DNA from 3 places in the Brevibacillus nitrificans genome. Region 1 is predicted to be linked to each of the others. Evidence: riboswitches for the same ligand, from Rfam matches in the RefSeq annotation. Region 1 holds a riboswitch; each other region holds the start of a gene.
What was found. A riboswitch is a leader RNA that binds a small molecule or an ion and turns the genes downstream of it on or off. The one in region 1 is predicted to bind S-adenosylmethionine.

Region 1 (10,871 bases):
TTCAAGAGCAGCGTCTCAGCCTCCTCCCATAGCAAGGCACGGCCGTCGAGGACCTTTTGAATTGTCTCAGTCGCCAAGCGCAGCTTCAGCTTTTGCCCATCGTCTCCCCCTATCTCGGGGCATACCGAGACCGACCAATCCCCCGTCTCCCACGTAAACCATTCAGGTCTTGACGGTTCCACTCCCGCCATGTCACGCCCGTAAAGGACAGCTGTCTCCCGCACCTGCTGTACGGCCAGCTCCCGCAATTCGGCAAGTCCTTCCTCGCTCATCGGATGGGAAGTCCCGTACTTCTCCTCCAGGCGTGCGTTGACAATCTCCCGCAACGAAAAAGCCAGCGCTAGTGAAGGACTCTTTCCGATGACGTGCAGCTGGCACCCCTCCCGCTCTTGCCAAAACGACTGATCTACGGCAAAGCAGGGAGTCACATAGGCTTGTGCAGACAGCATCTTTTCAGCTCCCGTCTTGATATAGAGCAAATACTCGCGCACAGAGCTTCCCTCCCGAATCGATCTCATTTGCCCTCAGTGTGCAAAAAGACAGGGAGAGTCAGCAAATATTTCTGTACGAAAAAAAGCACCGCCCGTGAGCAGTGCTTTTTGTGCCATTTTTTCATGTACTGGATTCCTGTCGCAAATCAATGACGATGTCTGACTGATTCAGCTCCTCCTGTCCTTCTTCCAATAAGCGAAAGAAGTACGGGTGGCGCTCGTAGATACTGACCATACGCCTGGTATGATCTGATGATCCAGCGTCAATCAAGGATATGCGGATAGGCTTGCCACTCCAATAGGAACGAAACAGCAAGCGTCGAATCACTCTCTCCAGCACTTGCTCGGAATCCCGTACCAATACTTTGTAGTGCTGCTGCGGGATTTCTGCATCCCTTTTCATGCTTCTCGCCCATTTGTCAGCCAAAAGCACAAGCAAAGAGGAGCAGCCATATGCCGCTAACAGCCACAGTAGAAGTTCTTCCATCACGGTCATACCTCCTCCACTAACAAGGTATGCCGGACAGCCTTTTTTCGCTACAGTTTCACCCAACCGTTTTTAATGGAGATAACCACTGCCTGCGTACGGTCTTGCACATTCAGCTTTTGCAAAATGCTGCTGACGTGATTCTTTACCGTTTTCTCACTGATGAACAAAAACTCCCCGATAGCCCGGTTGCTTTTGCCTTCTGCCATCAGCTGCAGCACTTCACGCTCGCGGCGTGTCAAAGACTCGATCACTTTTGGATCGATCATCTGCGAGTCATCCAGGGAGAAGCTGCGTTCTGCCGCCCCTTCCTGCTCACTCAAGCGGCGGAATTCCTCGATCAGCTTGCCCGTTACTTTTGGATGGATATAAGCGCCACCGCTTGCTACAACGCGCACAGCGTCTACGAGGTCGCTCGTCCCCATTTCTTTCAGCAGGTAGCCGGAAGCACCGGAGCGAAGCGTGCGATATACATAGCCTTCGTCATCATGAATCGAGAGCATGATCACACGCGTATTTGGACTTACCGAAATCACATTCTCCGCTGCGGAAACCCCGTTGATATTCGGCATGTTGATGTCCATCAGCAATACGTCTGGCTTATGCTCTTCTGCCAGCAGGGCAGCCTCTCCACCGTCTGCTCCTTCGCCGACAACCTTAAAATCGTTTTCCATTTCTAAAATGCGCTTCACGCCTTCGCGAAACAATTGATGGTCGTCCACAATCACGATACGGAGCTCTTGCTGTCTCTTATCCATGACTCATCCCCCTGTGTAAGTTCTATATTTTTTCACATTTTAAGCGGTATTTGAAAAATAACCTTCGTTCCTTCACCTGGCGCCGATTGCATTTCAACAGAGCCCTCCAGCAGCTGAACACGCTCTTTCATGCCCAGCAAACCGAACGAGCCGCCGTTTGCCAATCTCTTCTCCAGATCAAAGCCGACACCGTCGTCCTTTACTACCAGACTCAAGGACTCCTGTACAAATTCCAGCTTCACTTGAACCGTGTTTGCTCGCGCATGCTTTTCCACATTGTTCAGACATTCCTGAACCAAACGGAAAATTGCGGCTTTCACGGAGCTGCGAAGTGGAGGCTCCACACCAAATACTACCAGATCAATGGAAGACTCGATACGCTCTTCGCAAGTTTGTATGTATTTCTGCAATGTTGGTACCAGGCCTAGATCATCCAATGCCATTGGGCGCAGGTCGAAAATGATTCTTCTCACATCGGCCAAGCTCATCCGAACCATTTCTTTCAGCTCATGCAACTCCATCTGTGCTTCCAGAATCCGTTCGTTCTTTAACATTTTTTCAACGATCTCCGAGCGCAACACTACATTCGCCATCGACTGTGCAGGACCATCATGGATTTCACGCGCTACCCGCTTGCGTTCTTCCTCCTGCGCCTGGATGACTTTCAACCCCATCAATTGATGCTGCTTGGCTGATTCCAACGCTTCTCCGATCTTGCTCAGATCACCAGTGAGGTAACCCAAAACCACTCCCATCTGGGACACTAGCTTTTCCGCACGATCGATGGTCTCTTCCAGCGTACGCAGCTGACGCTCCAAATCATTGCGTCTACGCTTCAGGTTGTTTTCCCGCTCCCGATAAATCGACAGCTCGACCTGGATCCGGCTCGCTTCTTCATAGGCAATCCGGATGTCTTCCTCCGTGTACATCTGAAAGTTGCGGCTTACCAAGGCAAGACGGTTGCGTGATTTGCGATACGCCAGTTCCAGCGCATCTACCTTTTGAATGACTTTTGAAATTTCCTGACGCAGCTCATGCAAATCGAGCTTTAACGAATTCCCTTGCTGTCTTGCGTTTTCTGCTATATCAAATATTTGGGTTTTGCTTGTTTCTACCGTTTCAATCGTTCGTTTAATAACTCCATCGAGCACGCTAATGTCAATCGCCTTGTTCATGATTGCTCTCCTTCAATCAAGTATTTCGCTTTCGTGAACAGCTGATGGAGGATCGCTTTCGTCCATACAACTACCAAAATCTCTATACTATTGTTTCGGTTTTGTTGTTGCTTTTTTTTAGGGCATGACGTTTGGCTCAGCACTCTTGGCTACGCTTATGCTTATAGACGTATCAACATGGGGAAAAGGTTGCACTTCAGGCACATTTTTTTCTTTCGATCCCTCTCCCATGATTCCAACGGTCACGTTTTCGATCAAATTGTTTATCTGCAAAAAGGAAGAGCCTCTATTCAGCCAATACTCCTCCTTTACTTCCCTCATAAGATGATTCGACATAGTCCTACAAAATCCTTTGTGATCGGCTCCCCAATAAATGGACGGCGCGCACGAAGAGTAGACAATTTGACCGCACCAAGCCTTAGAAGCACACAAATTGTTACCAAACAAAAAAAGAGCCTAGCGGATAAACTAGGCTCTTTCGTCTGTTCCTTCTTATTTCACGAGTGCAGCAGCATCTTGCTTCAGTGCATCTGCTTTGTCTGTTTGCTCCCAAGGAACATTCAGGTCGTTGCGGCCGAAGTGACCATACGCTGCAGTTTGTTTGTAAATCGGACGACGCAGGTCCAGTTGCTTAATGATACCAGCAGGACGCAGGTCAAAATGTTTACGAACCAATTTTACCAAATCTTCTTCGGAAACGGTTCCTGTGCCAAAAGTATCGACTGCGATCGATACAGGCTGTGCTACCCCAATGGCATAAGCCACTTGAACTTCGCACTTGTCAGCCAGACCTGCAGCTACGATGTTTTTCGCTACATAACGAGCAGCGTATGCGCCGGAACGGTCCACTTTTGTTGGATCTTTACCGGAGAACGCACCGCCGCCATGACGTGCATAACCGCCGTAGGTATCTACGATGATTTTGCGGCCAGTCAAGCCAGCATCCCCTTGTGGTCCGCCAATTACGAAACGGCCCGTTGGGTTGATGAAGTATTTCGTATCCGCGTCCAGCAATTCAGCAGGAACAACAGGCTTGATTACGTGCTCTACGAGGTCTTTCTTGATTTGCTCCAAAGTAGTCTCAGGAGCGTGTTGGGTAGAAATAACGATGGTGTCGATACGAACTGGCTTGTCACCGTCGTATTCAACCGTTACTTGCGTTTTTCCATCTGGACGCAGGTAAGACAGGGTATCGTTTTTGCGTACTTCTGTCAGGCGGCGAGCCAGTTGGTGCGCCATGCTGATTGGCAGCGGCATCAGTTCAGGTGTCTCGTTGCAAGCAAATCCGAACATCAGACCTTGGTCACCAGCACCGATTGCTTCGATTTCAGCGTCGGACATTTGACCTTCACGTGCTTCCAGAGCTTGGTCAACGCCAAGAGCAATGTCAGCAGACTGTTCGCCGATTGCAGTAATTACACCGCAAGTATCAGCGTCAAAACCAAATTTCGCACGATCGTAGCCAATGCCGCGAATGGTTTCGCGAACCAGCTTTTGAATGTCTACGTAGGTATTTGTGGTGATTTCACCAGCAACCAGTACGAGACCTGTTGTTACGGATGTTTCGCAAGCGACACGAGCGTTTGGATCCTTGGACAGGATCGCATCCAAGATGGAATCGGAAATTTGGTCACAAATTTTATCCGGATGTCCTTCGGTTACGGATTCAGATGTGAACAGACGACGACCTTTTTGCAAAGCCATGAGAAAATACCTCCTTTGACCTCATACAAATAGTGTGGTAGCCGAGTCAGGATTTTATCGACGTAAACGCAATAAAAAAACCTTTTCCAACAAGTCGGAGGAAAAGGTTTGAGCGCTTTATGCTTCCTTCATCCTCTTATCGGCCAGAACAGATGTCCGTTCTGCTGGTTAGCACCGCTCTTTCGTCGGTTGCCGGGCTTCATAGGGCCAGTCCCTCCGCCTGCTCTGGATAAGAGTATCCATTACGGATTATAGAATAATTGTTTTTCTCTATGGTGTCAATAGACTTTTATCGGAGCGTATATTTCCCTCGAACCATCACGTGAGAAATCCCATCGTAACCAGGTGCGAGACGCAATCCGCGGTTGTCAGAACGGGCAATCAGAAGCAGGTGGTTCGTACCGACCACAGCTCCACCGCGAAGGTCTACACCCGCTGTCAGGTCAGTCAGACCGTCTCCATTGTTGCCCGCTACAGCTTGTACTTTTCCTGTGCGAACAATAAATTCTGTGCCTTCAAAGCCGTACAGCGTCTGTCCAGGATTTACCTCAACGACTGTCAGCGTACTGCCTCCACCGCCGGCTGCCTGAATTTGCTGGTCGACGTAGCTTTTGGTAACCACAGGATCGTCTACAGAGCCGGGTACGCCTCCCACGCCATCTGCCATCGCCTGAGAGGCAAATATTGCTGTTCCCCCAATCGCAGCTGCGAGCAGGCCTTTTGTGACTGGTTTCATCCTTTTTATCCTCCCCAGATTTTGCGGTTAAAATTTATAAGCTTTTGTAATCAATACCACAACCTCTGCCCGAGTGGCAATACCCTGTGGCTTGAACGTAGAACCATAACCGTTCAACCAATCGCGTGAGGTCAATGCCTCAATGGCTGGGGAAGCCCAGTGACTGGTCGGTACATCCCGATAGCTGGATGTGCTGCGCTTGTACAGCAGTACATTGTGCGCACGGGCAATCATGGAAGCCATCTCCGCACGGGTGATCGGCTGATCGGGCTTCATCTGCTTGTTCGGGTAGCCTTTCATGATGCCTACCTGATAAGCGATCCCCATGTTGTTATACGCCCAGTGCTTTTTCGGCAGATCACGGAAGGTCGTTTTGCCCGTATAAGAGGAAGCTACTGGCAACCCATCCGAGCGCATCGCCGAAATCAGCATCGTCGCAAACTGCGCGCGTGTCACAGCCTGATTTGGCTTGAACGTGGCGTCTGCAAAGCCTTTGACAATCCCTCGATTGCTTAGGCGGACGATCTCAGAACGGGCCCAGTGACTGGAAATATCTCGATACCCACCGACCAGCACCTGCTGGTTTACGGTCAAACGGTAGGCGTCGTATTTAAACGGAACGCCACTGTTCAAACGAATATAATACTTGCCAGGCTGCAAACGCAGTCCGAAAATATCCTTGCCTTGGTCCGAAAGCTCTGCCACTTCGTTCGTGGAGGCCAATGCATAATTGAAATTATTTGCGCTGTACAAGGCGATTCTCATGCCGGATGAGACCGGGATAAAGGGAGCGCGAACATAGACGTACGACTCTGAACCGACAGTAAATTGGAACCAGTCAGAATCGGTAGTGGTCGGCAGCGTCCCTGTCATGACGGTACCACCTGCCAGATAGGATGCCTGACGATACGCGTCATTCGGCTCGTTTACATCTTTTTTCACAGGCGTAAAGCTCAAGTCCAGCCTGTATTCGCCATTCACTGCATTTTGCTCGTACTCACTCACGCGGAGGAGGTATTTACCAGGAGATACCTCTTTGGATGCATGCTCCGCTGGGTCGTCACGATCACCGTTATCATACAGCTGATCCCATGTCGTGCTATTTCCCTGGCCCTGCTTGCCGATCGCAAGTACCGGGTCCATACGCTTGTTGTCTGGTGTCACCGTCACATCCAGATGCCCATATTCGCGGACATAGTAGGAGAACCAGTCTTGATCTCCCTCCTTATGAAAGCTTCCGTTCACGCTGATCTGGTTGCCCACAAGCGGTCTGGCCGTTCCACTGGTGTCATTCGGCTCATTGCGGTCCGGGTTGATGCTGAATCTGCTGGTAAGCACGTAGGAAAAGGCATTTACGCCCCCATTTCGCACGAGCCTGATGTCCATGCGACCCGCTTTTGCCGAAACGGTTATCGTGTCGCCATTTCCGATGTAGTGTGTGACCGGCGTCCGATTTTCTGAATAAAAGGTAGCCGCCATCGGGGAAGATACAGTCGAATTCACCGATGCCGTAAAGCTGACTCTTCCATCATAGGGGACGTCCATTTTAAACCAGTCAGTCGTGTCGTTCGGACCGAGATTTCCACGTATTTGCTGCTCGATCGGAAATGCCTTGGCACGCGACAATACATTGTTTGGCTCTAAAAAGTCCTGAGACATCGCTGAGGTGACTGCTTTTTCCACGTTGAGCAATCCGTAGCCCGTACGCTTGTCCCATCCGCTTTCGCCCAGATTAGTCGCCGTTTGATAAAGCAGCTGCCTCACATCGATTGGCCTTAGCTTGGGATAACGTGCCATGATCAAAGCCGCAGCGCCAGCCACTTGAGGTGCAGCAGCAGACGTGCCGCTAAAAGAGCCGTATGTGCTGCCAAGCTTGGTCGTGTAAACATTTAGGCCCGGTGCCATCAAATTCAGCTCTGGCCCTGAGTTCGACTCGTAGATAGGCTCGTTGTTGCTTTTTACTCCCCCTACAGCTATCACGGTTGGATAAGCAGCCGGATAAGCAACACGGTTCCCCTCGTTTCCACTTGCTGCAATCAGTACAGCCCCGCTCGCCTCTGCACGGTTAACGGCATTGGTCAGCGCTTTGGAATAGGACATGCTGCTCACAGACATGAGGATTACCTTGGCTCCTCGGTCCAGCGCAGTATTAATGCCCCTCGCTACGACATCCAAATCAGCGACTGCCCTGCTGTCCAATACTTTAATCGGCAAAACTTTCGCGTTCCACAAGACACCTGAAACACCGATGCCGTTGTTCCCCTTAGCCGCCAATACGCCAGTGACTTCCGTACCATGCCCGTTGTCGTCCTGTGCGGAACGTCCCGCGTTCACAAGATTGATGCCAGGTAACAAATTCCCTTTCAGATCCGGATGATTGTAGTCTGCACCAGTATCCAGTACCGCAATAGTCATTGCTGTATTGCTGTTTACTGTTTGCCATGCCTTGTCTGCTCGAATCTGGGTGAGATGCTGCTGGTTATCGTAGTAGCGATCATTGGAATCAGCGAAAGCTACCATCGGCTTCACATCAACCAGCGTCATCGTGAAGCCTATCGCGAGCGCAAACGCTGCTCGTGTCCATTTCCTCATGAAAAACAGTCCTTCCTTCTCTCCCCTGCCGAAGGTGCAGTCTAAAAGGAATTCAGGTATTCTACTTCTTTTCTAAGCATAGCGGAACGAAAGGGAGACATGCAAGTTCGAATATCCAATATTTGGAATTTTTAGCTAGTAGAAAAACCCTTTTCACCGTGGGCAAAAAGGGTTTTTTCATTATTGCAATAAGCCTTTATTGTTCTCCACTGTCGGATTAACAGCTGGTTGCTTTTTACTTTGACGTGCCTTTGGGATGACGGCTGTCAGCTTGCTCACATCATAATCGTCTTGTTTGATCGACGTCGAAGGAATATCGAATGCCCACACGCGGTTGCTATTCGCCTCTACCTTCATGTTTGCCAAGGTGTATTGGATACGAGCCACGTTGTTGCCTTCCTCATCGTTGACGATAATCGGCACTTCCGTGAATTCCAGACGTTTTTCCAAACCGTTGCGGAACGCTACAATCACTCGAAGACCGTCCTCTTCGCCTTTCGTGATATCGAGCACCTGCAGGTCAACCTGACCGGCTGCAAGCGGTGAATGTTCCTTTGCTTGCTTCAAGTACTTCTCGTTCTCTTCCTTCGTCAGACCTTGCGTCATCTCTTCCACTGCTTTTGGCGTAGCAGGTTTTTGATAAGTCAACGTCAGAGGAACTTCCTGCTCGGGAAGCTTGCTGAATTCGTCCCAGCGAAACAGGAATTCAAAAGGACGGCTGGTCAAATCGCCAATTGGACCTGCTGGAATCAAGTCGAAGGTCTTCTTCGCGACAACTTCGCCTTCATTCGTGATCAGCGTTAAAGGCAGCTTTTGCAGCAAAACGCTTCTGTTTGTAGCGTTGCGAATATAGGTGAGTACCAGATAGCCATCCTCTGTTACTTGTGTAAAGAAAGGAACAACTCCAACCTCGTCACGTACCACTGCTGGCAGCTCGTCGTGAATATATTGCAGCAGTTCTGCTTCCGTTTCTTCCAGCTTGTTGTCCCATGGTCCATCCACGACCAATTCCAGCTCCGTAGATGGAATCCGGGTAGAGGACTGCTCCGGATTATCAATCCCGGAGACACCCAAATAAAATTCTTTATGCAAATGCTCGTGAATATCCTCGCGCACTTGCTCCAGACTTTCCTTTGATCCAAACCAATTTTCCAATAACCAACTCATATGTCAACCTCCCAAGCCCTGCAGCAGAATGAACTTTACTCGTGCTACTTTACTTCCAGCACCCATCTGCGCAGGTTCGCATTTGGTTTTTTTACGGCATTCGGCGGGAATACGATAATCCACGGACGACTGTGGCCAGGCTTTACTTTGACCGTGCTTGCATCCACGGAACCCTTCGCTACTACATCTCCCTCTTGATCAGAGATGGTAAGCTCAATTTTTTCCGGGTTGTACATTTCTCTCATGCCGTTGCGGAACAGCATGCCTGCTACCAGCCGGCCATCCTTTGCCAAGGCAATGTCAAAGCCAGTCACTTGCACCGTATCCGCAGGCACTGGTGGTAAAGATTGAGTCAACGCTTCCAACCGATCTTTTTGTCGCTCTGTCATGCGTTTTTCCATCTCTGGATCCAATTCGAGATGTTTTGGCCAAACATGCGAGCTCTTCCCTGCTTTCATAACTACTTTCCAGCGCTTGAACGCGAAGTTGTCATGTAGGAAGGACTCTTCTGGGAACAGCATTTCCCAAGGACGGCTCGAGCGTGGAGGGATCGCTCCCATTTCAGACAAATCTACATTCATTCTCGCAAATGGCTTATCATCCAGATAAATAGCCATGCGAATATTTTTGAAACGTACCGGATGATCCAACGAGTTGCGGAAGAACATGGTTACCGTCAACCCATTTGGGCCCGGAATCATGCTAAAACCGGTTACGCTGATCTGTCCTCTCACCATATCAGGCAATTCGGCCTGCAGAAAGCGAAGGGTGTACTTCTTCTCAGCATCAAGCTCTTGTTCCCACACTGGGTGCAGGGATAGCTCCGTATGAACCTTTGTAGCTGCTGGTGCTGTTTTGGTGATCGAGTTGTTCTCCATATCCACTTCCGTATCGCTCAACTCATGGAAGTCAATGGCTGCTTCTTCCTGAAGCTCTTTCTTCAATTCACTTTCATTTTTCCCAAACCAGTTCTTTAAGAATGAAAACATGTGTTACCTCCTCACACGTCCGGACGCGACCGAAACTCTACAATAATATCATAACCTTTGAAATGAACCCGAGCAAATGACTCTTGCCAACCTTATTCTTCCCTTTAGCCCTGTGGCACACTGACCTTCCAGCGCGAAAAATCTGCTTCTTGTTTCTGGATACTCTCAGGCGGGAAGATGAACAGCCATGGTTTGCTCGTATTCGCGTTTACCGTCAGACTGCCTAATTCAAACAAGCCTTCTGCTGCTTTGTCGCCAGTCGCATCATACAACACCAGAGGCAGCTTTTCAAAAGAGAGCGATTGCGTAGACCCGTTGCGAATCAAGAGCATGACATTCAAGGCACCAGATTCATCACGGCGAAGCTGCATGCTTTGAATATTAACCTCCCCTTCTTTAATAGAAGGTAGACGTTTCGCGAGCTCAATCAGTGCGTTCTTCTGTTCATCTGAAAGAGAGCGAATCCACGACTCTTCCAACTCAAGCTGCTGCGGCAGAACCATCTTTTTTTGTGCGATTTCAAAAGCTAATTTCCAGCTTGTAAGCAATACATCCACTTGCAGAAAATGCTCACGTTCAAACACAAACGACCACGGTCTTGCAGATCGCGGCGGAATCTCACCTATTTCAGCCAAATCGAATTTCTGGCGAGTAAACAACTGTTGATCCCCGAATAATATGACAAGGGTCATCTCGCCAAGCTTGAGCGGACGATCGGAACCATTGCGGATAAATGCCGTTACTTCTACTCCCGCTTCATGAGGAACAAGTG
Region 2 (10,871 bases), on a different contig from region 1:
GATTCAATACGTAGACTCGATCAACCTGGAGCACGGAGCGACAGAGATGATTACCGATCCGACGACGGAGACGATCAAAAGCATCGAGCAACGCGGCTACGCAGCGGGATTGAAGCTTTTGCGCGCTCAGGTGCGCCACTTGGGAACCGAGCAAAACCTGCAAATTCTGCAATCGATTTTTGAATACCTGAAGGACCGGATCGACATGATGTTTAAGACGGAAGTAGAAGACATCCTTACGGTCAAGGGAGAAACGGGGCATCAGGTAAAAGGAGTCGTCCTGAAAAACGGGGAGGAGTTCGAAAGCGATTTTGTCGTGATTGGACCTGGACGGGATGGCTCGGCTTGGCTGACGAGCATCCTGAAAAAGCGCCGTTTGAAAATGTACAACAATCAGGTGGACGTTGGGGTGCGCGTCGAGACCTCTGACGTCGTGATGCGCGAAATCAACGAGCATTTGTACGAAGGGAAGTTTATTTTCAATACGTCTGTAGGTACGCGTGTCCGCACGTTCTGCAGCAATCCTTCGGGGCACGTCGTAGTAGAGAACCACAGCGGAGTCATGGCGGCCAATGGGCATTCGTACAAAGACCCGGCTCTCGGCTCGACCAACACCAACTTTGCTCTCTTGGTGTCCCACACCTTTACCGAGCCGTTTGACAAGCCAAACGAATATGCTCGGGAAATCTGTAAACGGGCAAATGACCTGTCCAACGGCGGCGTGATCGTCCAAAAGTTTGGCGATATTATGCGCGGTCGCCGCTCGACAGAATCCCGCATTCGCGAAGGCTTCCTGGAACCGACGCTGAAAGAGGCTGTACCGGGTGACCTCGGACTGGTGCTGCCGTACAACACAATGAAGAGCCTGGTTGAAATGGTTGAGGCGCTGGATAAAGTGACTCCGGGGATCGCTTCTGAGCACACCTTGTTCTACGGGGTAGAAGCGAAATTCTACTCGGCTCGTCCAAAGCTCACGGAGGAATTCGAAACCGAAATCCAAGGCTTGTTCTGCGGCGGAGATGGGGCAGGGATTACCCGCGGTCTGGCGCAAGCAGGTGCCGCTGGGGTATGGATGGCGCGCAACATGATCAAGCGCATGCAATAGCAAACAGCATATTCCAATGAACAAGGCTTCCCCTCCTGCATGAACATCACTCAGGAAGGGAAGCCTTGTTGTTTTAAGAGATCGGGGAATCCTGTTCCGATTCGGATTCAGCAAGCTGCAGATTGTTGAGATTGTCGTTCATTTTTTGCAGGATGCGGTTAAACGTAGCCAGATCTTCCTCGGGAATGTCGCGCAGGGCAGCCTTTTCCAGCTGAATGGCGGCATCGAGCCACTCGGGAAACTTGGCTTGCGCCTGGGGGGAGAGGGATACGTAACGCTCCCGTTTGTCTTCCCCTTCCGCACGAATGACCCAGCCCATTTCCTCCAGGCGAGTCAACGTCCTAGTAATCGTTGGGGCTTCTACGTCCAGGTAATTGCTGATCTGTACCTGCGTCAACGTGCTCCGATAGTGCAGGCACATGAGGATTCCCCACTGGGAGCTGTAGAGCCCCATAGGGGAGAGTACATTGTTTAGTTTTTTGCTGAAAACTCTGGCAGTTTTGCTGATTTTATGTCCGTAATATTGCATGAGTATCCTTCCTCCATAAAAGCGGGTCCGATAATCCATACACTTGCTTAAGTAAATATGTACATTTTACATAGTAACAGTTCCATTCATATAAGTAAATACTTATTTGTTTAGCGGATAGAAGGATAAGCCTCGTTCGTCCACAGTTCTGCCATAAAGAAAGCTGACGACTGTTTTCCAGCGCATCAGCTCGTCTTTTCGTGTCGCTTCTTTCCTAACTCGCTGCCAAAATACTCAGAGGCCCATCCTCTTTGATGATCGGCTCCAAATCGTACACGGAGATGGGGAACATGGGGAATCCGACATAGTACGGCGTGATTTCGTAAAGCTGAAAATAGATGACCAGGGTTTTGTCCGCGAGATAAAAGTCCTGGTCGGGCTTGATCGTTGTAAAATCGCTCAGCGTCGGGATTTGTCTCTGCTTGATTTGGGCTTTGATCATGGTAGACAGGACTTTAATGTAGTCGCTGCCTGGTTTGAAGAGGTCCCGCAAGGCAAACAGCTTTCCGGTGTCGACATCTGCCGAGACGGATCCGAGGAAGGTCATCCCGTGAGCCATTTGCGGTGTGTAGGCGTAGTTGTTCATCGTGGCACTGAAGATGCCGCGCTGGTTATTCTTGATTTCGTAGCTGCCTTGCATCTGGGTGTTTCCTTGGACCTGTACTCTTTGCTGTTCGTGAATCAGGCCTTGGACGGTTTGCAGCAAGGCTCGGTTAATTTGTGTTTCAGCCTGCTGATTGGCAAGACCGGACAGCTGCGGGTAGTAGATGGATGTGCCCGGTCGCGTGATGGTGCGCGTCAAAACGGTAACGGGAAGGCGGTTCAATTCCACTTTTTTTAGTCCTTTCTTCTCTCAAATAGGTATCTGTCATAACAGCCTATTCGGATAGGGGGAAAGTGGTTTCTAGCGTTCGCATTTATTTCACATCCGCTGGAACTATCCACCATCTATAATGGAGGGGAAATACCAATCGAAAAGTAAGGAGGGACATTGATGATTCAGTTAATACGGAATACCTTGACGAACAAGGAAGGCTTTATGATCTTTGTTTTGTGGAATCATTTGTGGATGGCCGGACTGATCGCCTTCCAGGAAAACGTAAATTTCTGGATGGTCAGTTCGTTAGGCTTGCTGGTGACCTTGATCGTATCGCCCTATTATTTCATTCGTAGGAACAGCACGGTTATCCGTTATCTCGTCGCGATTGGACTCATGTTTTATGCTATTTCATTTGATCACTTTAGCTCAGAGCAGGAAGTTGCTTTTCTCGCCTTTATCGTAATGGGCTTTTTGGCTGCCTATCTGGACTGGAAGCTGGTGGTGTTTGCTGGGGTTACGCAGATCATCGCCACGCTCGTCGGCTTCTACACAGGCACCTATCAGATTTTTACCGGCGATTATACCGAAATCAACCTCGCTGTGCGGATTGTCGCTATTTTGATGATGATGGCAGCGGTGACGTACCTGTGTCTGGCTGGACAAGCATCGCTGCAGAGAGCGAACGCCGCTAGAAAGGAAGCAGAGGAGAAGGAACAGCGTTTGAAAGAAATGCTCGAACACATCGAAGTGATGACCGAGCAGCTGGATCGCACGACGGAGCACGTACATGTGCACGCAGAAGGAACCAAACGCAACACGGATGACATGATGCTCGCCTTTAAAGAGGTGGCAACGGGCATGGAGTCGCAGGCTCATTCGACGGTGAAGATCGAGGAGGAAGTCCAGTCGATCGATCAGGAAATCGTGGATGTCACGACGCAGACGAATGCTATGAAGGCAGAGTCTGACCAGAACAATCTGCGGCTGACGGAAAGTGTGAGCATGATGAATGAGCTATCCAAGCAGATGGATCAGATCGTGGAGGCTGTAAATGTGGCCGCTTCAACTATTCATCAGCTCAATCGTCAGGCCAACAAAGTCGAGGAAATCGTAGGGGCCATTAACCAGATCGCGACGCAAACCAACCTGTTGGCGCTGAATGCGGCGATCGAATCTGCCCGTGCAGGAGAGCATGGCAGAGGCTTTGCTGTAGTCGCAGATGAAGTGCGGAAGCTGGCCGAACAAAGTGCGACGGCCACACAGGAAATCACGGAGATTTTGAAGTCGCTCCATCAGGAAAGCGAGAATGCGGTCCTCCAAATTGGAAACGGGGAAACCTCTGTCTCCAAAGGAAAAGAGCTAGCCGTAAAAACGGTTGAATCAATTGAAGCCGTGCGGGCAGGAATGGTTCACTTCCTCGCAGCTGCAGAGCATGTGCGTTCCAGCATGGACCGGGTCAAGCTGCGCTCGAGTGAAGTCGCGATGGAAATGTCGACGATCACTGCCGTCACTGAAGAGTCTGTAGCCAATCTGGAGGAGCTGTTTGCCACCGCAGAGAATCAGCATCAAAGGGTACGGGAAATCACCGAAGAACTGGGTGAGCTCAATACTTTATCGCATCGGCTCCAGCAGACATTTCACAAGCAGTAAAAAGATTTGAAATAATCATTGCATTTTTAAAAAATTCTGCTAGAATATATCTGACTATAATCCTATAGATTTACTGCCTTATCTAGAGCGGCGGAGGGACTGGCCCGATGAAGCCCGGCAACCACTGTACCTTGTACAGACTGGTGCCAATTCCTACAAGACAGGGAAATGTCTTGAAAGATGAGGAAGAGGACCGTTCAGGACGCAAACTCTTCCTCAAAGGAAGAGTTTTTTTGTATTTCAAACGTTTTTTGTCTTATTTACGAACGTTAACTGTGGTTTTTGTTGAAATGTACGTAATTACTGTTGATTTTTTGGCGTAAAAACCGTACATTACATAAGTAAATAGATAAGAACGAATATAATGCTCCAGTTAGAGAGGGGAACACCATGAAGAAATTATTGTTGGCATTGACCACATTCGCCGTTTTGGCAGCAGGATGCTCGGCAGGAGGCAGCAGTGCTCCAGCAGATAAAGCAGAGGGACAAGCAGCAGGACAAGAGGGAGCGGCGAAAAAACGCATTGCCCTGATCCTGCCAGAAAAAATCGGGGTGAACCCGTTCTTCCAGCAAATGGATGAAGGCGCTAAGAAAGCCGGTCAAGAGTTTGGCGCAGAAGTAAAAAGCATCGAATCCACTGACCATGGCGCGATTGAAGAAAACCTGCGTGTAGCAGTGGCGGAAAACTACGATTTGATTATCACGTCTTCGTTTGAATCTGAAGATGCCTTGAAAAAAGTAGCCGCCGAAAATCCGGATAAAAACTTCGCGATCATCGACACCGTTGTTGATTTGCCAAATGTACGCAGCGTTACCTTCCGCGAGCAGGAAGCGGCTTACCTGATGGGAGCAGCGGCTGGACTGGCAACGAAAACAAACAAAGTGGGCATGGTTGTCGCCATGGATATTCCTCTCCTGAAAAAATGGACAGGCGGTTTCCAGGAAGGGATGAAAGCGACCAACCCGAATGCAGAATTCCTCGTAAACTACGTGGGCAGCTTCTCTGACCCGGCAAAAGCGAAGGAGCTTGCTTTGCTCCAGGCTTCCAAAGGCGCTGACTTCATTAACGGCGCTGCAGCTGTAGGGGATCTGGGTGTTTTTGAAGCAGCGAAAGAAAAAGGCTTCTTCACTTCCGGACAGGACGTTGACCGTACCACGATCGACCCTGAGCACATCGTTTTGTCCCAGCTGAAAGGTACAGATGCAGCAGCATACGAGACCGTGAAATCTTTCGTAGAGGGCAGCTTCAAGCCAGGCGTAGTGACCTACGGATTGAAAGAAAAAGGCGTGGGCGTAACCTATGTGACCCACGAAAGCAAAACGCCGCTGAACGCTTTCATCGGCCAAGAAGTAATCGACAAAGTGAAGGCTATCAATGACGAGATCGTAGCAGGTACGCGCAAAGTTCCTGACTCGTTCGAATAGCTGGCAGCATTCGTGCATTTAGGTGACCGACTACAGCTGTGTAGTCGGTCGCTTGTGTATTTCGGCTGCATCAAGAGGAGGAGGAGCAGGAATGACACATCGTTTGGAAATGAAGCAGATGACCAAGAAGTACGGAGAATTTACGGCCAACGATCAAGTGTCGCTCACCTTGGAGGCGGGCGAGGTGCATGCGATCGTCGGGGAAAATGGCGCCGGGAAAACCACGCTCATGCGGATGCTGTACGGGATGGAGCAGCCAACGGCAGGGGAGATCCTTCTCAACGGGAAACCGGTATCCTTTCGCGGTCCCAACGACGCGATACGAAACGGGATTGGCATGGTACACCAGCACTTCATGCTCTTTGGAGAGTTTAGTGTGGCGGAAAATATCGTGATTGGCTACGAGCCCAAGCAGGCAGGTTTTTTTCGGCGCAAGGAAGCTGTGGAGAAAGTACGTGCTTTAAGCGAGCAATACCGCATTCCGATCAACCCACAGGCACGGGTCTCTACCTGCTCGGTCGGTGAACAGCAAAGGGTCGAGATTCTCAAGGTGCTGTATCAGGGGGCGGATATCATCGTGCTCGACGAACCAACGGCTGTATTGACACCGTTGGAGGTAAAAGACTTGCTGCAGACGATTCGGAATTTGGCGGCAAGCGGAAAAAGCGTCATTCTGATTACCCATAAGCTGCAGGAGGTTATGGAGGTATCGGATCGCATTACCGTTCTTCGCGGAGGCCGTGTGACTGGGACCGTTTCCCGGCACGAGACGAATGTCGACGATCTGGCGAGGCTGATGGTAGGCAGAGAGCTGGAAGAGCTGAGCCAGCGCATCCCTTTGGAGGGAAAACGACTGCTGCATGTAGATCAAGTGACTGTGCGAGAGAAGCAAACCTTGCTGGATAACGTGAGCTTCGCCGTTCACCACGGTGAAATCGTAGGAATCGCAGGTGTATCCGGCAACGGACAGTCTGAGCTGCTGCAAGTGATCAGTGGATTGCGGCCTGTGCAGGCAGGGAAGATCCATTTGGCGGGTGCAGATGTGACCAATAAGTCCGTAGAGTCGATCCGTCAGGCAGGGCTGGCGCACATTCCAGAAGACCGCTATATGTGGGGAACCGCGAAGCAGGAAAGTGTCGAGGAAAACGCGTTGATGGGCTATCAGCGCAAGCCTGATTACTACCGGCGCGGCGTCATCCTGCGCGATGCGTTCCGCCAGGTGGTTCGCGGATGGGTAGACCGCTTTGCGATTAAAACCGGCTCCAGGCAGCTGCAAGAGCTGGCGGGCAATCTTTCTGGCGGGAATTTGCAAAAGCTGATCGTCACAAGAGAGCTGGGGCAGGAAACCCCCTTGCTGGTTGCGGCTGAACCGACTCGCGGCGTAGATATTGGCGCGATGGAATACATTCATCAAGCGCTTATCGAAAAGCGAAACAGCGGAGACGGCATCTTGCTCGTCTCGTCTGAGCTGTCCGAAATTCTCGCATTGTCAGACCGTATTTTGGTGATGTACAAAGGGCGGATCGCCGGAGAGCTGGCACGATCAGAAGCAACAGAAGAAAAAATCAGCGTGTTGATGGCAGGAGGAAACGTTCATGGCAGCGATCAGAGAGCTGTGTAAGTCATTGGTTCAGCCGATACTCGCCGTCATGATCGGGCTTTTGACAGGAGCGATCGTGATTGCGGCGGTAGGCGAATCGGTCATCGGGACGTATCAGGAAATGTGGAAGGGAGCCTTTGGCAGCTTTTATTTCTTCACTTCCACGCTGGCACGTGCGACACCGATCATGCTGATTGCGCTGGGGCTTGCTTTGGCCTTTCGCGCAGGCGTGTTTAACCTCGGAGCCGAGGGACAGATGGTGCTTGGTGCCATCAGTGCGACACTCGTCGCGATCTATTTGCCGGCACCAGGAATCGTGAAAATGCTGGCAGGACTCATCGTTGGGATTACAGTAGGCGGGTTGTGGTCCCTCTTGGCCGGATTTATGGAGGCGAGGTTTCGCATTCCGCTGCTCATTTCGACGCTTTTGTTCAACTATATTGCCGTGCTGTTCGCCAGCTACCTGGTGACCGAACCGTTTCAGGATCGGACAGGCTCGGCGGCTCTTGCGCAGACCTTGATGCTCGATAAAAGCGCATGGCTTCCCAAGCTGTTCTCCGGGATGAGCGTGCACGCAGGCTTTTTCTTTGCGATGGCGGCAGCTCTCCTGTTGTTCTGGGTGATTCGGTTCACGCCATTTGGCTATGAGGTTAAAATGCTGGGTCAAAACCCGTTGTTTGCCCGGTACGGAGGGATTAACCCGATCAAGGTCATGCTGACGGGGATGTTTGCCAGCGGCGGTTTGGCTGGGTTGGCCGGAACGGTAGAAGTTTTCGGATCTCACTATCGTTTTGTAGATGGGGCACTGACCGTTCCGAACTTTGCCTGGACGGGCATGATGGCGACGCTGCTTGCGAACTCCCATCCGATCGGCATTATTTTCACATCGATTCTGCTTGCTGCGTTCCAGACCGGAGCGATGGGGGTAGAACGAAATACGGAGGTTCCACTGGAGCTGGCGAGCGTCATCCAGGCGGTGCTGATTCTGTTTATTTCTGCCAAGTTCAGCTATGACTGGTGGAAAAAACGCAAGGCAAAAGGGGGAGAATCACATGGAGCTGCTTGATTGGTCCCTCGTCAGTTCAACTATTCGGATGGTTACGCCGATCCTGCTGGCGGCATTGGGTGGAGCGCTGTGCGCGCGTGTAGGCATTTTTAATGTAGGGCTGGAAGGGCTGGTCCTGGTCGGTGCCTTTTCGGCGATTGTGGGCAACCACTTTACGGGAAGTTTGTTTTTGGCCATCTTGTTTGCAGCATTGGTTTGTGTGCTATTCTCCCTATTATTCGCCTATATGACGATTGGACTTCGGGCAAACGAAATCGTCGTGGGGGTAGCGATCAACTTTTTGGCGCTCGGCTTGACGACGTTCGCGCTGCGAGCGATCTTTGGAGTGAAGGGCGCGTTTTACGATAAAGAGATGGCGGGACTGCCCAAGCTGGACATTCCGGTGATTAAGGATATTCCGGTGCTGGGCGACATTTTTTCCGGGCATTCACCGCTGGTATACCTCGCCTTTATCGCGGCGATTGTGCTGTATCTGTTCTTTTACCGGACCGTCACCGGGTTTCGTGTGCTTGCTGTCGGTCTTAATCCGGTAGCCGCTCGCAGTCTCGGTCTCAAAGTGACAGGGCTGCAGGTGCTGGCGATCACGATGTGCGGAATTCTGTGCGGACTTGCAGGGGCGCAGCTGTCTTTGGGGCAGGTGACGATGTTCACGGAAGGAATGACTGCGGGGCGTGGATTTATCGCCTTGGTAGCGATGATGATGGGGCAATCTCATCCCCTCGGAATTCTGGCGTCCAGCTTCCTGTTCGGCTTGATGGATGCACTCAGTATCCGTCTGCAAGGCCTTTCCCTTCCGACACAGTTTACCTCTATGCTGCCTTACGTATTGACGATTATTGCGATGTTCTTTGTCAAAGAGAAAAGTCAGGCAGGGGGCAGGAGGTAAAGCTCCCGCTGATCACAACGAGAGAATCAAAAGGAGGAGTGCGTGATGAACAAGGCAGAGCGTATCAAACGAATGAAGGTGCCGACAGTCGATCCGGCATTGGCAAAGCGTCTCCCGCCTGGGCAAGTGCTGACGGAGCGTTTTCCGATTCTGCATGAAGGAGAAGTGCCTGTCTACGACATGAACGAGTGGACCCTGCGCGTATTTGGGGAAGTCGATCGGGAAGTGACCCTGACTTATCAACAGATCATGGAGATGCCGCAGTCGACAGTTACCCGGGATATTCACTGCGTGACGCGTTGGTCCCGTTTTGATAATGCCTTTACAGGGGTTCGCTTCCGTGATTTCATGCAGGCGATCGGAGTGACGCCGAAAAGCTCTTTTGTCATGCTGCATGGCGACCAAGGATATACGACCAACCTGCCTCTCAGCGATTTGGATCGTGATGATGTCCTGTTGGCGCATTCGTTGGACGGAGAGCCTCTGACGGACAAGCATGGCTGGCCGCTGCGTCTCGTCGTGCCGCATCTGTATTTCTGGAAAAGTGTGAAGTGGCTGCGCGGCTTTGAATTTATCGACGAAAACAAACCTGGCTTCTGGGAGCAAAACGGCTTTCATATAAATGGAGATCCGTTCTTGGAAGAGCGGTTCTCCGGAGAAGCGTTGCCGATTCCGGAAGACGAGTGGGAGAAAAAGGAGTTTGATTAAGATGCTGACGAATCTGAAGATAAATCCCGCTGAGCTGCCAAAGCGCGTCATTGTGTGTGGGGATCCGAAGCGTGCCGCTTTGATCGCGTCCAAGCTGGGCAATCACCGCCAGCTGGCGGAAAACCGGGAATATCATAGCTACGCAGGGGAATGGAAGGGCGTTGAGGTGGCGATTGTCAGCCATGGCGTCGGTTCGCCAGGGGCGGCAGTCTGCTTTGAGGAATTGGCTAAAGGCGGAGTAGAAGTCATCATCCGTGTGGGTACGGCTGGCTCCTATCAACAGGTGATCCAACCGGGCAGCCTCGTTATCAGCACCGCAGCTGTTCGCCAGGATGGACTGACCAGCCAGCTCGTGCCTCCGGGATTTCCGGCAATCGCAAATCGCCAAGTGGCAGGGGCGCTGGTCGAAGCAGCAAAGTCTAGCAATTCCGGTCTCCACATCGCAGAAGGCATCACGTTGACGCTGGACGTTTTCTACAACGGCGTATTGGAATTCCCGCACAAGCTCTATCAAAAAGCCGGAGTACTGGCTGTCGAGATGGAGAACTCCGCGTTGTTTGTCATCGCAGCCTTGCGCGGCATGAAAGCCGGATCTATTCTGGCCATCGACGGTTTTGCTGATGCTGACCTTTTGCAGGATTACAATCCGCATACGGAAACTTTGGCCAAGGCCATTGAGGCAGAAGCCTTGATCGCGCTGGATGCCGTCATTAGCGTGCAGTGAAAAAAGGAAAAAAGCCCAGGACATTTGATAGTGTCCTGGGCTTTTGCTATGGCGTGGAGATTTCGCTAATCTTCGTTGAAACGGTCTAGCATCGAAATGGCATCAATCAGGTGGTTGTTAAAAATTTGGCGGGCCACTGACAAAAGCTCGATAATCATCGGGTCACGCAGAGAGTAGGTCACTTTGTTGCCGTCTTTTGTTCCGTAAACGATGTTTTTGCTTCGCAGGACGGCGAGCTGCTGGGAGACGGCTGACCCCTCACTGCCAATCAGGGTTTGAAGCTCGTTTACATTTTTGTCTCCCTCGGACAACAGCTCCAAAATGCGAATGCGCAACGGATGACCCAAGGCTTTAAAAA
Region 3 (10,871 bases), on a different contig from region 1:
CGGACGAAATCCGCAAAGCCAGGGCGAATCGATGCTTCGCTGACGATAAAGTCAATAATTTCTTCGCGCAGAGAGGAGGGGAGCAGCTGGAACAGCTTTCCGACCCCTTCCTGCACGCTGATTTTTTGCGAAAGGATTTGTTCGGTCAAAGCTTCCCACTCGGGTGGAGCAAACCTGCGGACAATCGCCACAATGTTGTCTTTTTCCGTGATGGTACCGTCAAAATCGCAGAAGAGAACGAGCTTTTTGCTCATCGTCCGCCACCCCACTTCGTAAGGGCCACAGCCAGCTCAGAGGAACCCTCGGCCGCTTCCTGCAGCGTTTTACCAGCGGTCACTGCCAGGGTAGCAGCAACAAAAGCTTTTGCCCCTGCAGTCGCACCGCCTGGGTGACCGTGGATTCCGCCACCTGCATTGACGATCTGGTCGAGTCCAAAGTCAGCGAACAGCTGCGGCACGAGTCCCGGATGAATACCGGCAGATGGGACTGGGAACGAACGGCGGATGCCTTCGAGAGGTGCCGTCAAGTTTTCAGCCAGCTGCAGCGCCTCGGTCTTGTTCAGCGCAACGTTTCCATATGGAGATGGGAAGAGCACCAGGTCTGCTCCAGCAATCCGCATCAGCTTCCCGAGCAGGAGCGGAGTCGCAATCCCGTAATCCGGCGATGGATAGTAAGCACCAGCCAAAGCTGGATGCGCCATGATCGGAACGTGTACATCTGGATCAGCTGCCAGGCGGTGCAAGGCGTCGAAGCCAAAAGCCAGGACATTGAACAGGAGGCAGTCGGCTCCAGCGTCAATGGCGCGCTTAGCTTTTTCATTCAGCTCGTTTACCGGACCTGTCAGGTTGGCCGCGTAGAGCACAGGCTTGCCGATTTCTTCTTCCGTTTCGATCGCGATCTGTTTAAACGCCTTGATTCTCTCGAGGAACGGAGCGCGTTCATCCGCAAAGAAAATTTCGTCATCTTTGACCAGATCTACGCCGCCCAATGCTTGTGCGCGAAACTGGGTTTTCAGATCATCAAAAGGCAATCCCAGGCAGGACTTGAAAATGCTCATCAATAGTGGACGGTTGTGGGCGTCCAGGCGATTGCGCAGCCCGTCAATGCCGTATTTTGGACCAGGGAACGTTCCCAAAAACGACTCAGGAAAGCTGACATCGACCAGCTTAATCTTGCCATCCATGGAGAGCTTCCCAAAAATGCCTGTCAACAAGGAGGGAATATCGTTGGTAAAGTTGCGAGTCGGATAGCTGACGGTAATCAGGCCGCGCGTTTCTCCGTTCTCCAAGGTTTCCAGCGGAGTTGCGCTTACTGCTTCGCCCAGATATGGCTTTAGCTCGGCTTGTTTGGCCGCAGGCAATTCCGTCCAGGAACCTACAGTCATACCGACTGCGATCGATTCTGCTTTTTGGTTCAAATCTTTGGCTTGTGTCAAATAGGTGACGAGGATACGGTGCTCACTCATTGCTAGGACTAATCCTCCTTAAAAACGGTGATGTGAGAAAATAAAAAGAGCCTCCCCAGCGATCAGGGAGGCGGTTGTCGACTATCAGAACGTCTTCGTCTCCTCTCATCTCTCGGGTTCGTAGTCGAGGCAAAGGAAAACAATATCCTAAATCTCGACTCTTATCCGTTGGAATTAGCACCGTTTCGCTTTCTAATAAACATAGAATAGCGCCGGTTGCCGGGCATCATAGGGCCAGTCCCTCAGCCAGCTCGCGATAAGAGTTATGAGGTTCACGCTAGAACAGCGTGTGCGATAGCTTTATGATAAGGCGATCAGATGCGGTAGTCAAATTATTTTTTGCCGAGTTTACACATAGGATTACAGGACAAACAAATGAGGGAAAGCATATTGCGGGGAAAAAGGGTGTTGACAGCATCAGGTAGAGGAATGTATGATTCAAACTAAATTCAAAACTGCATACGTTGGATACCTTATCCAGAGAAGGTGGAGGGACTGGCCCGATGATACCCGGCAACCGACACGACGCTTTTCAGACGTTCGAGACGACTGATGCATAGGCGACGTGCACGGTGCTAATTCCTGCAGAAACAAAAGTAGTCTGGAAGATAAGGGGGACAAGGGCACGTTTCTCTATACGTGACGATCGCGACCTCTTTTCTTCGGGAAAAGAGGTCTTTTTGTACAGTAAGAATTTATAAGATTCTTAGCCAGTATAAGTGCAACTATGGCTCCACCGCAAAGCTTGGCGAAGCCAAGTTTTCTAATATGACATCGCTTGGACCAGCCTACTGGAAATAGACAAAAATCGGCAAAGGGGAGAAAGGAATCATGGCATATCGTGCATTGACAGAACAGGAAGCAGTGGAGTACGTGAAAGCATTGCCAGGGCTTTTTACCGAGGGAGCTACGCTAGTCAGCAGTGAGATTGGCGACGGCAACCTCAATCTGGTGTTTGACATTCGAGAGGAAGCGACAGGAAAAAGCGTGATCGTGAAGCAAGCTCTTCCTTACGCTCGCGTGGTAGGGGAGTCCTGGCCACTGACGGTAGACCGTGCGCGCATCGAGAGCGAGGCACTTCGTCTCCAGCACAAATACGTACCGGATCTCGTACCGGAAGTGTATCACTTTGACCAAGAGCTGGCGTTGACCGTTATGGAAAACGTGGGTGACCATATCATCATGCGCAAAGGCTTGATCGAGGGCAATCGCTATCCGCTGTTCGCCAAGCAGATTGGGAAATTCCTCGCGCACACGCTATTCTACACATCTGATTTGGGGGCAAACCCGTACGATAAAAAAGCGCTCGTCGGAACATTCTTGAATCCGGAATTGTGCAAAATTACGGAAGATCTGGTGTTTACTGATCCTTATGAAAATGCGCCAACGAACGACTTCAATCCTTTGATTCAAAAGGAAGTCGAAGCAATCTGGGAAAACAAGCCGCTCAAGCTGGAAATCGCAAAGCTGAAATTTGACTTCCTCACCCGAGCAGAAGCGCTGCTGCACGGTGACCTGCATACAGGCAGCATCTTCATCACACCGACCAGCATGAAAGCGATCGACCCTGAGTTTGCTTACTACGGACCGATTGGCTTTGACATCGGTGCAGTCATTGCCAACCTGCTGCTCAACTACGCAGGCCAGCACGGATTGCAAAAAGACCAAGGAGAACGCGAATCGTATCGCGAATACTTGCTTGCAACGGTGGAGGATGTCTGGAATGAATTCGTCTCCCAGTTTGTGCAGCTCTGGCACAAGCAGGCAAAAGAGCGCAGCGCACATGTGGAGGGCCTGTGGCAAAGCTATGTGAACCGTCTGATCCAGGATACCGCTGGCTTTGCAGGCTGCAAAATTTTGCGCCGCGTGATCGGATTGGCTGGTGTCGCTGACTTGAACAGCATCGAGGACGTTCAAGTTCGCGCCGAAGCAGAGCGCTTGGCACTCGCTATCGGGGAAGCACTGATCCTCGGACGCAGCAATCTGGAGGAGTCTACCGACATTACGGACCTCGTCCGCACCGTGACAGCAAGATTTTATCAGGAGGCAACGACCGTATGACAACAAGTACACAACTCGCGCCAGTCAAATGGGAGGATGATGCTCTCGTCCTGCTCGACCAGACGCGCTTGCCTGTAGAAACCGTTTATTTGACACTGACTACTGCAGAAGAAGTATGGGCGTCTATTCGCCACCTGCAGGTACGCGGAGCGCCTGCGATCGGCATGGCTGCAGCCTATGGCCTGTACCTTGGTGTTCGGGGCAGCGAAGCGACTACGAGCGAAGCGTTTGCCAAGGATTTGTTGGCAACGGCAGAATATTTGGGAACGTCTCGCCCGACTGCGGTCAACCTGTTTTGGGCACTTGACCGCATCAAGGCGCGGATCCAGCAAGAAGGCGACAAGGCGATCAGCGAGCTGAAGGCGGCGGTTCTCGACGAGGCACTGGCGATCCAGCGCGAAGATGCGGAGGTATGCCGGACCATCGGGGAGCATTTGCTGACTTTGCTGCATGATGGCATGGGCATTCTCACACACTGCAATCCTGGTGCACTGGCAACAGCTGCATACGGGACGGCGACTGCGCCGTTCTATTTGGCAAAAGAGCGCGGGTGGGATCTGAAAGTATACGCGGATGAGACTCGCCCGGTTCTGCAAGGTGCTCGTCTCACAGCATTCGAGCTGCAGCAGGCAGGAATCGATGTCACGCTGATCTGTGACAACATGGCGGCGATGGTCATGGCACAAGGAAAAGTCGAAGCAGTTATCGTCGGAACAGACCGCGTGGCGGCAAACGGGGACGTGGCAAACAAGATCGGGACCTACGGCGTCGCTGTTTTGGCGAAAGCGCATGGCATTCCGTTTTACGTGGCAGCCCCACTTTCCTCGGTAGATCTGGAAACCGCAACAGGTGCGGATATTCCGATCGAGGAGCGTCCAGCCGAAGAAATTACTCACGGCTTGGGCAAACAGGTAGCTCCGGACAACATCAAAGTGTACAATCCGGCATTTGATGTGACGCCGGCCGAATACATTACGGCAATCGTGACCGAAACCGGTATTTTCAAGCCGCAGGAAATCGGCAACAGCAAAAAATAGCTTCAATAGAGAGACACCTACTTCCATGCGTGGAGGTAGGTGTTTTTGTTGCAAAGGAGTGGCGAAGCTCGGTTTGCGAATAGATAAGGAAGTGATTGACATTGCGGATATCTGTATTATAGTAGTATCAAAGGTTAAATCCGATTAATTACATATGATTAATTTGATTAAAGATAAAGATACAAATAGCAAACATACAGGGGGAAGACAGAGATGAAAAAGTTGCTACAGCCAGTAGTTGCGGTACTTGTTTCGGTAGCAGTAATGGTGAGCGGATGCTCCTCTTCCGGGGAAACAGCCAAGCCAGCTTCAACCGATCAAAAGCCAGCGGAGGAAAAAGCCAGCACCAAAATGGTCAGCATCGGTGTTTTTAATCCGCCCATCTCTTTTAATCCCTTGATCAGCTCCCGGGACTTGTCTTCGGCAGAGCTGGGTACTTTGCTGTTTGAACCCTTGATCAACCGGATCGAGCCGCTGCAATTTTTGCCGCAGCTTGCCGAGTCCTTTGATACGACAGATAAGCAAACCTATACGGTCAAGCTGAATCCGAACGCCAAGTGGACCGATGGCACTGCTGTTACAACGGAGGACGTAGCTTATACACTTGCGCTGATCGCCAACCCGAAGGTCGAATCTACGCTTGGCTCATCGATCGCTTTTCTAGAGGGAGTCGGACCAGACGGGAAGCTGCCAGAGGGACAGACGGAAATATCGGGCTTGAAGATCATCGATGCGCAAACCTTTGAGCTGCGCGCCAAAAACCCGACGGATCCGAACATGATCAAGGAGCAGTTTGGAATGAAGTTCAAGGCACTGCCCAAGCACGTTCTCAAGGGTGTGAAGCCTGAGGAGCTGGTGAAGCATCCCTTTATGCAAAACCCGAACGTAACCAACGGAGCCTTCACACTCGTGAAATATGAAAAGGATCAGTACGTCGAATTCGCAGCGAACAAAGCGTATTACCGCGGCGCTCCTAAGCTGGACAAAATTTTCGTGAAGATCATGCCGGGAACAAACCTGGTGGCCCAGCTGCAAAGCGGAGAGATCGATATGAATTACGGACTCGGCATCGGTAATGTGCCGGATCAGGACTATGAGCTGCTGGGGAAAAATGAGAATCTTCGTACAAAGCTGGAGCCGCAGGTAGGGATCCAGGCGATGATGTTGAATACAAAAACCATTGAAAATGTGAAGGTACGCCAGGCCATCGCCCATGCTATCAACCGTCAGCTGATCGTGGATAACCTGATGAAGGGCAACGCGGAGATCTTCGATGGTCTGTACCCGTCCCTGAGCGCCTACCAAAATAAAAGCCTGCAGCCGATCCCGTTCGACACGGAAAAGGCAAAGAGCTTGCTGCAAGAGGCAGGCTGGGATAGCAATAGAGAGCTTACCTTTGTCGTCCCGACAGGCAATCAGATCCGGGAGCAGTCCGCTCAGATCATCGCCGAAAATTTGAAGGCGGTAGGGATCAAAGCGAAAATTACGAAGTACGATTTCGCGACCGTCAGCCAGAAGCTGCGCAAGCATGAGTTTGACCTGGCATTATCGGGCTTGTACATGAATATTGATCCGGATTCGTCTGCTTATTACCACAGCGAGGGCCTGAGCAACTCTTCTGCCTACGCCAACCCGGAAGTAGACAAACTGCTGGAGCAAGGAAAAGCAGAGGCGGATGAGAAACGCAGAAAAGAAATCTACGATCAAGTTCAGACAATCGTGCAGCAGGATGTTCCGCTTCTGACGCTCTATTACAACCCGGCGTTGGTCGCGATCAATAAACGCGTTATCAAAGGAGAACCACGTCTTTTCGGAACCACCTATGATGTGCAGGAGTGGGACGTGAAAGAATAGGAGAAGAGGGGGAGCGGATCAACATGGCAGCAACGGCGAAAAAACAGATGAGTGTACGTACGCAGTGGAAAGGAAAGCTTCAGTTTGAGGCGACAGGACCGAGCGGGCATCCCCTGCTGATGGATTCCAGTGTGGCGCTGGGAGGAGAGGGGGCGGGCAACAGCCCGTTGGAGCTGATCCTCGTTGGCTTGACCGGATGCATGGGAATCGGTGTGACCAAGCTGCTGGAAAAAATGAGACAGTCACCCGAGTCGATCGAAATCGTGGCGGATGGCATCCGGGGAGAGGAAGTTCCGCACGCCATTACGGAAATTCACCTCACCTTTCACGTAACGGGAGAGGTAGCGCCTTCCCGGATCTGGCAGGCGGTGAAGCTGGAAGCCGAGCAGTACTGCCCGGTGGCTGCTTCCTTGAAAGCAGCGATCATCCCGCATGTCTTTATTAATGGAAGTGAAATTCCGGAGCCGCAAAGCACGGAGCAAGAGGAACTGCCAAAGGCATAAGAGACAAATGAAGAAGAAGCGGCTATCGTAGACTTGTCGATAAAGTCTGAGATAGCCGCTTTTTATTGCGACCACTTCTTTTCAAAGCGGGGAAAAGGAATGTCAGGTTTTTGTTGTTATAGGAGTCTTTATCATATGCACACGCAGAATCTTGCCAAACGAATGGCCCTGTCTCATAATCGAGCGTAAGAACAAAAGGCAGAATCGACCGAATAAAGAGACAGACTAGGAGGGGAAGCGTATGAGACGAATTCGTATGACAGAGGATGCGGTGCTCAGACAACTGGAATTGGCAGATGCTGAGGAGATGTTTTGGCTGACAGATACCAATCGTCCCTACTTACGGGAATGGCTGCCATGGCTGGATTATACCAAGCGCGTCGATGATACGGCGCAGTTTATCCAGATGACGATCAACCAGCACAACAACAATCAAGGAACACACTATGGCATCTGGTACAAAGGACGCTTGGCGGGGACGTTGGGTGTTCATAATATCGACTGGATCAATAAAAAGACAACGCTTGGCTACTGGCTGGGTGCACAATACCAAGGAAACGGCTTAATGACGACGGCAGTTGCCGCTTATACGGATCAGCTCGTTTTCACCTCGTGGGGTCTGGAAAAAATCACGATCATGGCCGCTACCGAAAACTACAAAAGCAGATCCATTCCAGAAAGGCTGGGGTTTCAGCTGGAGGGCGTTCTGCGTAGAAACGAGTATTTGTACGATCATTTCGTCGATCATGCGGTCTACAGCTTGCTGCGCTCTGAATGGAAGAATCTTGCCCAGAAAAAAAGCTAGATTGACAAGGAAAATTCAGTAAATTAGGATGGAGAAAGGAAGAGGGGTTGCCGTAAAAGCAGCCCCCTTTTTTCTACGTGTAGGAATTTATAAGCGCAATGCTTATGAATTCTGGAGCGCATGGAAACTTTCCGCTAAAACGCGGTCGCTCCTCCTTGAACAGGCCTCGATAGAGGTTTTCTTACGTAGCGGAAGTAGAGGCAATCGATGCAGAGGTTGCATGCGAAAGAGGTGAAAGACGTGCGGACACTGCGGCAATTATCTTGGTTTTTCAAGACTCATTGGAAGCGATATGCATTCGGTATCGCCTTTTTGTTTCTGATTGACATTCTTGTTCTCCTGCCGCCGCGATTGATCGGAAATACGGTGGACTCCATCCGGAACAGTACGTTGACCAGCGCTGAACTGACGAAAACAGTCTTCATCTTACTGGGACTTGGCGTCTTGCTGTACGGGATGCGCTACATGTGGCGGTATCTTTTGAATGGCGGGGCGTTAATTTTGGAAAAGACATTGCGGGAGAGGCTCTTCTCGCATCTGACCCGAATGACACCTTCTTTTTACAACCGAAAGCGGAGCGGTGACCTGATGGCGGTAGCCACCAACGACATACCCAATATTGAGCAGACTGCGAGTACGGGCGTGCTGACGCTGGTAGATTCGCTGTTTATGACGCTTTTGACACTCGTTGTGATGCTGACCGCCATCGACTGGAAGCTCACGCTGGCAGCCTTGATTCCGATGCCTTTTTTGGCTTGGTCGACTGCTTATTACGGCAGGCTTTTGCATGAGCGCTTTTACCTGGCGCAGGAAGCATTTGGTGAAATGAATGACCACGTCCAGCAGGCAGTTTCCGGAGTACGGGTACTGCGTGCTTTTGTTCAGGAGAAAGCGGACGTGGAAGCCTATCGCCGTGTGAGCGAAAAAACGCTGGAACGAAACGTGAGCGTCTCGCGGATCGACGCCTTGTTCGAGCCGACCATCGCCATCATAATTGGCTTCAGCTTTTTGATCGGGTTGGGCTATGGAACGTATCTCGTCATTACCAGTGCCATTTCCCTCGGGGACTTGGTGGCGTTTAATTTGTACCTGGGGCTTTTGATCTGGCCGATGTTTGCCTTTGGCTGGCTGATCAATGTGCTGCAGCGTGGGGGAGCATCCATGAAGCGTCTGTCGGAGCTGTTCGTGGAGGAGCCCGACGTCGCGGAGCAGGAGCACCCGGTTACCTCGGTAGTGTCCAATACCGTCGAGGCACGCCATTTTTCCTTTTCCTACCCAGGGACGGATAAACCAGCACTGCGTGACGTGACTTTCACGCTCTGGGAAGGTGAGACACTCGGCATTGTCGGACGCACAGGCAGTGGGAAGTCGACGCTTTGCCGCTCGCTCCTGCATCAATATCAGATGCAAGCAGGCTCGCTGTTCATCGGCGGAGTACCGATAGAGTCCATGTCTTTGTCTGCCCTGCGGGAGAAGATCGGCTATGTACCCCAGGAGCATTTGCTCTTTTCGCGCAGTATTGCGGCAAACGTGGCGTTTGGCAAACCAGGGGCTACGCAAGAGGAGCTGCTGAATGCGCTGAAGCTAGCGGAAATGGGAAGCGACCTGTTGCAGTTCAGAGACGGCGTGGAAACGATGGTCGGGGAAAAGGGAGTGACGCTATCTGGCGGGCAAAAACAGCGAATCTCCATTGCCAGAGCTTTGCTATTGAATGCAGATATTTTGATTTTGGATGATTCCCTGTCGGCAGTCGATGCGCGAACAGAAGAAAGCATCCTGCGCCACTTGCGTCAGGAGAGAGCCGGTAAAACAACCATCATCACGGCGCACAGACTCTCTGCGGTTCAGCATGCTCAGCTCATTCTCGTGCTGGACGAGGGGCGAATCATCGAAAGAGGTACCCACGAAGAGCTGATGCAAATAAACGGCTGGTATGCAGAGCAGTTCAGACGTCAGCAGATGGAGCAGGATGTCGCCGGTTAGGGACAGGGAGGAGAGCCGTTCATGAGCGGGCAAAAGGTAGGGAAACGGCTGGTTGATTTTGCGAAACCGTTTCGAAAACAGATTTTCGGTGCGCTGCTTTTGCTCTTGCTTGGCACCAGTGCAGAGCTGGCGGGCCCATTTTTGGCGAAGGTGCTGATCGACAATCACATTCTCGCGATACAAAAGCCTTGGTATGAATACGGAGAGCCTCCAAAGGCCGCTGCGAATGTAGCGGTTTCGGTGGACGGCAAGTACTACGTACGGCAGGATTTGCTCCAAGAGGCAGGTGTGAGCCCGCAAGCTACACAGGCGAAACCGGTGAGCATTCTGGCGGAAGGAACCACCTATTATCTCGTGCATGGGGCAGTGAACCCCAATGCGGAGAAGCAGATTGCCTCTTTCCCTGCAGATAATGGGCGTGAACGAGTAGAAGTCGTCACAAACGATGGAACAGAAGGTACGGGCACGACTCTGACAGGGGTTCGTCTGACAGCAGAGGAAGTAAAGGCGATGTATCAAAGCGAGCTTTCGCCGATTATTTGGCTGTCTGTAAGCTACGGCGTGCTCATTTTGCTCTCGGCCGGGTTTAACTACGTTCAGATTTTAGCGCTGCAAACGATCGCGCAGCGCATCATTCAGCAGATGCGGATGAAGCTGTTCATCCATTTGCAAAAGCTGCCGGTTTCCTTTTTTGACAAGACGCCGGTAGGTTCGCTCGTCTCCCGTGTCAGCAATGATACCGAGGCGATTCGCGAGCTGTACGTCAGCGTGCTGGCTACCTTTGTACAAAACGGCATCTACTTGGTCGGGATTCTCGTGGCGCTTTACATTTTGCAGCCCGAGCTTGCCTTTATCAGCTTTTTGACCGTGCCTGTGCTGGTGGTGCTTGTCATGGTCTACCACAAATACAGCTCCCGCTATTACGCGATTATCCGTGCAAGGCTCAGTGACATGAATGCGACGATTAACGAGATGATCCAGAATATGGCGATTGTTCAAGCGTTCCGACGGGAAAAAGGCGTCCAGCAGGAGTTTGCTGAAGTGAACGAAGAGTATTTCAAGGTGAAGCTGAAGGAAAACAATATCGAGTCGCTGCTGCTCAGACCTGCCGTCGATCTGATTTGGAAGGTAACACTGACACTAATCGTCTGGTATTACGGCTC

Region 2: linked by a shared signal. The riboswitch ahead of EDM59_RS27510 (BMP family lipoprotein) and the one ahead of metK (methionine adenosyltransferase) in region 1 are both predicted to bind S-adenosylmethionine.
Region 3: linked by a shared signal. The riboswitch ahead of mtnK (S-methyl-5-thioribose kinase) and the one ahead of metK (methionine adenosyltransferase) in region 1 are both predicted to bind S-adenosylmethionine.

Annotation. Positions count from the first base shown of each region.
Region 1 covers NZ_RHHU01000002.1:79,037-89,907, forward strand. The annotation lists gene EDM59_RS01335 (ATP-dependent helicase ComFA) at 1-491, opposite strand, end outside; gene EDM59_RS01340 (glycosyltransferase family 2 protein) at 613-978, opposite strand; gene EDM59_RS01345 (response regulator) at 1,029-1,736, opposite strand; gene EDM59_RS01350 (sensor histidine kinase) at 1,769-2,911, opposite strand; gene metK (methionine adenosyltransferase) at 3,404-4,615, opposite strand; SAM riboswitch class I at 4,749-4,851, opposite strand; gene EDM59_RS01365 (hypothetical protein) at 4,905-5,351, opposite strand; gene EDM59_RS01370 (S8 family serine peptidase) at 5,379-7,895, opposite strand; gene EDM59_RS01375 (SLAP domain-containing protein) at 8,124-9,110, opposite strand; gene EDM59_RS01380 (SLAP domain-containing protein) at 9,155-10,099, opposite strand; gene EDM59_RS01385 (accessory Sec system S-layer assembly protein) at 10,204-10,871, opposite strand, start outside.
Region 2 covers NZ_RHHU01000020.1:134,462-145,332, reverse strand. The annotation lists gene EDM59_RS27530 (NAD(P)/FAD-dependent oxidoreductase) at 1-1,105, shown strand, start outside; gene EDM59_RS27525 (MarR family winged helix-turn-helix transcriptional regulator) at 1,179-1,634, opposite strand; gene EDM59_RS27520 (DUF3298 and DUF4163 domain-containing protein) at 1,849-2,466, opposite strand; gene EDM59_RS27515 (methyl-accepting chemotaxis protein) at 2,629-4,104, shown strand; SAM riboswitch class I at 4,180-4,291, shown strand; gene EDM59_RS27510 (BMP family lipoprotein) at 4,495-5,529, shown strand; gene EDM59_RS27505 (ABC transporter ATP-binding protein) at 5,621-7,150, shown strand; gene EDM59_RS27500 (ABC transporter permease) at 7,125-8,195, shown strand; gene EDM59_RS27495 (ABC transporter permease) at 8,182-9,081, shown strand; gene EDM59_RS27490 (sulfite oxidase-like oxidoreductase) at 9,127-9,789, shown strand; gene EDM59_RS27485 (nucleoside phosphorylase) at 9,791-10,513, shown strand; gene EDM59_RS27480 (ArsR/SmtB family transcription factor) at 10,579-10,871, opposite strand, start outside.
Region 3 covers NZ_RHHU01000005.1:162,282-173,152, reverse strand. The annotation lists gene EDM59_RS10865 (2-hydroxy-3-keto-5-methylthiopentenyl-1-phosphate phosphatase) at 1-254, opposite strand, end outside; gene EDM59_RS10860 (2,3-diketo-5-methylthiopentyl-1-phosphate enolase) at 251-1,465, opposite strand; SAM riboswitch class I at 1,624-1,728, opposite strand; SAM riboswitch class I at 1,936-2,080, shown strand; gene mtnK (S-methyl-5-thioribose kinase) at 2,297-3,526, shown strand; gene mtnA (S-methyl-5-thioribose-1-phosphate isomerase) at 3,523-4,563, shown strand; gene EDM59_RS10845 (ABC transporter substrate-binding protein) at 4,777-6,417, shown strand; gene EDM59_RS10840 (OsmC family protein) at 6,441-6,920, shown strand; gene EDM59_RS10835 (GNAT family N-acetyltransferase) at 7,162-7,725, shown strand; gene EDM59_RS10830 (ABC transporter ATP-binding protein) at 7,966-9,708, shown strand; gene EDM59_RS10825 (ABC transporter ATP-binding protein) at 9,730-10,871, shown strand, end outside.